Regions from separate parts of the Caballeronia sp. INML1 genome, predicted to be linked through region 2. Evidence: riboswitches for the same ligand, from Rfam matches in the RefSeq annotation. Region 2 holds a riboswitch; the other holds the start of a gene.

Region 1 (2,453 bases), on a different contig from region 2:
GCAGAGCGAGAACAGCACCATCACGGTGGCGAGCACGCTCGTGGGCAGCGGTGCGTGCGGATTCAATCCGGCCGCGAGCCGGCGCAGCAGCTTCCCGCCGGCGAAGATCATGAAGAGCGCGAAGGCCGCGCCGCCGCCGATCGCCGCGTAGGCGCCCATCCACGAGCCGCCGAAGCTCGCGAGCACGATCGCGAGGATGCACCACGCGGCGGCGTCGTCGAATGCGCCCGCGGTCAGCGCGAGCGTGCCGAGCGATGTGCCGGCAAGCCCCCGTTCGTGGATGATGCGCGCGAGCATCGGAAACGCGGTGATCGCGATCGCCGCGCCGAGGAAGAGCGACGCCTCGTAGAGCCGCACCTTCTCCGCGAAGAGACCGGGGATCGTGTGCAGCCACGGCGTGAGCGCGAACGCGAGCGCGAACGGCGCCACGATGCCGGCAAGCGACACGCTCATCGCGCTTCTTGCGCGGGCGCGGAAATGGTCCGCGCGAAACTCCGTGCCGACGAGGAACATGTAGAGCCCGACGCCGAGCTGCGCCGCGACGTAGAGCATGCCCATCGTCGGCTTGGGAAAGAGCGCCTGCTGCCAGTGCGGGAGAAGCATTCCGAAGAGCGACGGCCCGAGCAGCACGCCCGCGATCATTTCACCGACCACTTGCGGCTGGCCGACGCGCTGCGCAAGCCTGCCGACAAGCTGGCTCGCGAGCACGATCACCGCGGCCTGCGCGAAAAAGTAGACGGACAATTGGGAAGACGGCATTTTTGAGCTGCGAAAGAACGAACGACGGGAGTCTGACGGCGAGCGCGGCGGTCTGTCAACGTGACGGGGGCTTGCCACGTCAGTTTTGTACCGGTATTGTCAAAAAGTTCGACAACGCGCCACGGAAGAGCTCGTCCCCCGCGACGACGCCGACGGAGCAACCGCCCCGGAAACTCTCAGGCAAAAGGACCGTGCGCGCCGGAACATCTGGAGAGCGGCGCCTGAACGCGCCCACCGAAGGGGAGCCCCGGCTGCCGACGCGAATGTCGGGCGGCCCGCGGGCGAAACTCTCAGGTACATGGACAGATGGGGCATCGGTGCCGGCTGCGGCATGTGGCCAAAGCCGGCGATGCTCAATCAATCTGGATCATGTCATGTCACGAATCGCCATCATCGGCGCCGGGATCACCGGCGTCACGACCGCTTACGCCCTTGCGCAGCGCGGCTTTCGCGTCACCGTTCTCGAGCGTCATCGCTATGCGGCGATGGAAACGTCCTTCGCCAATGGCGGGCAACTCTCGGCGAGCAACGCCGAAGTGTGGAATAGCCGTTCCACCGTGCTGAAAGGGCTCAAGTGGATGTTCACGCGCGACGCGCCCCTCCTGATGAATCCGCGGCCGGGCTGGCACAAGTACAGCTGGATCGGCGAGTTCCTGCGTCAGATTCCGAACTATCGTGCGAATGCCGCCGAGACGGTGCGCCTTGCGATCGCGGCGCGCGAGCATCTGTTTCGCATCGCGCGGGACGAGAACATCGATTTCGATCTCGAACGGCGCGGCATTCTGCATTTCTACGCGACCCGCAAGGAGTTCGACGCCGCATCGAGGGTCAACGAAATCCTGCGCGATGCGGGCCTCGACCGTCACCCGGTCGCGCCGGAAGAGATCGCATCGATCGAACCGGCCTTGCGCGGCTCGTTTCATGGCGGCTTCTTCACGCCGTCGGATTCCACCGGCGACATCCACAAGTTCACGCGCGGACTCGCCGATGCATGCGCGCGGCACGGCGTCGAGTTCCGCTACGACACGTCGGTGACATCCATCGACGAACAGGCGGGGCGGCTCACGCTGACCGTCGAGCATGCGGGCGAGGCGCAGGCGCTCCAGTTCGATGGCATCGTGATCTGCGCGGGCGTGGGCAGCCGGGCGTTTGCATCGATGGCGGGCGATCATCTCAACGTCTATCCGGTCAAGGGCTATTCGATCACCGTCTGTCTCGACGATGCGAAGAGCCGCGATCGCGCGCCGTGGGTCAGCCTGCTCGACGACCGCGCGAAAATCGTCACGAGCCGGCTCGGCGCGGACCGTTTCCGCGTCGCGGGCACGGCGGAGCTGAACGGCTTCAATCGCGATATCCGCGCGGACCGCATCGCGCCGCTCGTCGAATGGACGCGGCGTCATTTCCCCGATGTGTCGACCGCGCGCGTGATTCCGTGGAGCGGCCTGCGCCCGATGTTGCCCGGCATGCTGCCGAAAGTCGGGCAGGGCAGGCGTCCGGGCGTGTTCTATAACACCGGGCACGGGCATCTCGGCTGGACCTTGTCGGCCGCGACGGCGGAGATCGTTGCGGAGGCGGTGTTGCAGCGTTTGCCTTCGAAGCGCGTGCACGTTGGCGCGTCGTCGCGGGTGAGGATGGATACGCCGGCGTGATATCGTCGGCGCACTGTTCACTGTCCGAAGGAGCGCGAAATGGCC
Region 2 (2,453 bases):
ATGCGACGATTTCGCCCGAGACCGGCGCGTAGATGTCCGATGCCGCTTTCACCGATTCGATGACGGCGATCGCATCGCCCGCGGTCACGGTCTTGCCCGCCGCGGGCAACTCGACGAAGACGATGTCACCGAGCGCTTCCTGCGCGTGATCGGTGATGCCGACGGTCAGCGTGCCATCGGATTCGGTGCGGACCCATTCGTGCGATTCGGTGTATTTCAGATCGGCCGGGATGCTCATTGGATGCTCCTTGCGTGTGCTTTCGTGAGGTTCTTGATTCGAGGAAACGGGCGCGACGGCGTTACGACAGCTCGACGAGAACCTTGCCGTTGCGCACGAACGGAAGTTTTACCACGCGCGCCGGAAGTTGCTTGTCGCGGATGACGACCTGCACCGTGTCTCCGACGGCGACAGCCGCCGGCACGCGCGCGAAGGCGATGGATTCCTGCATCGACGGCGAAAAGGTGCCGCTCGTGATCTCGCCGTCGCCGTGCGGCGTGACGACTTTCTGATGGGCGCGCAGCACGCCGCCCGCCTTGCCGTTTTCCTTGATCAGCACGAGCCCGACGAAATTGGCCTTGGAGCCGTGCGCCTCGAGCGCGCTGCGGCCAACGAAATCGCGCTGCGTTTTCAGATCGACGGTCCATGCGAGGCCGGCGTCGAGCGGCGAAACCGTCTCGTCCATGTCCTGACCGTACAGGTTCATGCCGGCTTCGAGACGCAGCGTGTCGCGCGCACCGAGGCCGGCGGGCTTCACGCCCACGGCGGCGAGCGCGTTCCACAACGCTTCGACTTGTGTCGCCGGAACGACGATCTCGAAGCCGTCCTCGCCGGTATAGCCGGTGCGCGCGAGCATCAGCTCGCCATATTGCGTCGACGGGAAAACGGCCGCGTTGAATGGCTTGATGTCCTGAGTTTGCGCGCGCGTGTCCGGCAGCACTTGCCAGGTCTTTTCGCGCGCGGTCGGGCCCTGAACGGCGATGATCGCGAGATCGCGGCGCGGCGTGATGGAAAGATTGAATTCGCCTTCGGCATTCAACTGGCCGAACCAGGCGATGTCCTTTTCCGCCGTCCCCGCGTTCACGACCACGCGGAAACTCGTTTCGGAAAAGTAGTAGACGATCAGATCGTCGATCACGCCGCCGTTGCCGTTGAGCAGGCACGAGTAGAGCGCACGGCCGGGCGTCGTGAGCTTGTCGACGTTATTGGCGATGGCGTACCTGAAGAATTCGCGGACGGCGTCGCCCTCGAAATCGACGACGCGCATATGCGACACGTCGAACATGCCGGCGTCGGTGCGCACGGCGCGATGCTCGTCGATCTGCGAACCGTAGTTGACGGGCATGTCCCAGCCGCCGAAATCGACCATGCGCGCGTTCAGCGCGAGGTGGGCGGCGTGCAGGGGCGTGTGTTGAAGTTCGGTCATCGGGGCCTCGGTTCGCGAAACAAAAAAGGCCACGCCGCGCACATTTCGCCCGGCCGATGCCTTTTCGTGCTGCCGAAAGCAGCGCGCAAGGCTCATGCCCCGTAGCGGATGCGATGCGTGACCCCTCTGTCCTCGGTACCTGAGAGATTGCGCGAACCGTGCACGGTCGTGCTGCGGTTCATCGCGCGCCCCTTCGGTGGGCAACTGGCTTCATGAGGAAGCCGCTGCCGCTCTCCAGAGTGCGAGGAAACGAATTCCTCGACGCCGTCGGTCCTTTTGCCTGAGAGTTTGCGGGTATGCCCCTTCGGCGGCGCGGTCTTCGCTGCATGAACGAAACCACGCGCTCTCCCGACGCGTGCGGCAGAATTTACGCGACCGAATAGGGCTTGTCAAACGGATTCGGGCGCGTTCGATGGACACCGAACACGTCCGCTGAACGATGTTCAGTCGAGTTGCCGAAACGGCACGCGCCGCCCTTCCCGGTCACTCTGAATCGCCAGTTCGATGATCGTCATCGTATCGACCGCGTCCTGCGGCGAAATGGGAAACGGCTTGCCGTCCTGAATCGACGCCGCCAGCGCGCGATAAAACTCGATATACGCGCCGTCCTTCGTGGCGAATTCATGGCGCAGGTCGAGATCGCCATCGACTTCGCGCAGCACGCCCGGCGGATTCTTCGCAAACTCCGGATTGCCGGGCCGCATGCCGGAACGCAACTGGTCTTCCTGCGTATCGAGCCCGTTTTTCACATAGCTGCCCCGCGTGCCGTGGATCGCGAAACGTGGCGGTTCCAGCGCCGCGAGCGCGCTGGCGTGCAGGATCACTTCCTTGTCGTCGTAACCGAGCACGAGATGCACGTAATCCGGCGCGTGCGCGTGATCGCGATGCGCCTTCACGAACGCCGTCACCGTCTGCGGCGCGCCGAAGAGCGTCAGCGCCTGATCGATCAGATGCGGCCCCAGATCGAACAGCAGGCCGCCGCCGCGCTCGGCTTCCTCGCGCCAGCGCTGCGGCACTTTCGGGCGAAAA

What was found. A riboswitch is a leader RNA that binds a small molecule or an ion and turns the genes downstream of it on or off. The one in region 2 is predicted to bind glycine.
Region 1: it holds a riboswitch for glycine, as region 2 does, so the genes downstream of both, NCR38_RS30355 (D-amino acid dehydrogenase) here and gcvT (glycine cleavage system aminomethyltransferase GcvT) in region 2, are expected to answer to the same signal.

Annotation. Positions count from the first base shown of each region.
Region 1 is NZ_JALQDT010000076.1:27,344-29,796, forward strand. It holds gene NCR38_RS30350 (cation:proton antiporter) at 1-759, opposite strand, end outside; glycine riboswitch at 880-953, shown strand; glycine riboswitch at 964-1,068, shown strand; gene NCR38_RS30355 (D-amino acid dehydrogenase) at 1,134-2,408, shown strand; gene NCR38_RS30360 (VOC family protein) at 2,448-2,453, shown strand, end outside.
Region 2 is NZ_JALQDT010000043.1:22,007-24,459, forward strand. It holds gene gcvH (glycine cleavage system protein GcvH) at 1-238, opposite strand, end outside; gene gcvT (glycine cleavage system aminomethyltransferase GcvT) at 300-1,424, opposite strand; glycine riboswitch at 1,541-1,672, opposite strand; glycine riboswitch at 1,683-1,785, opposite strand; gene NCR38_RS13180 (oxidoreductase) at 1,868-2,453, opposite strand, start outside.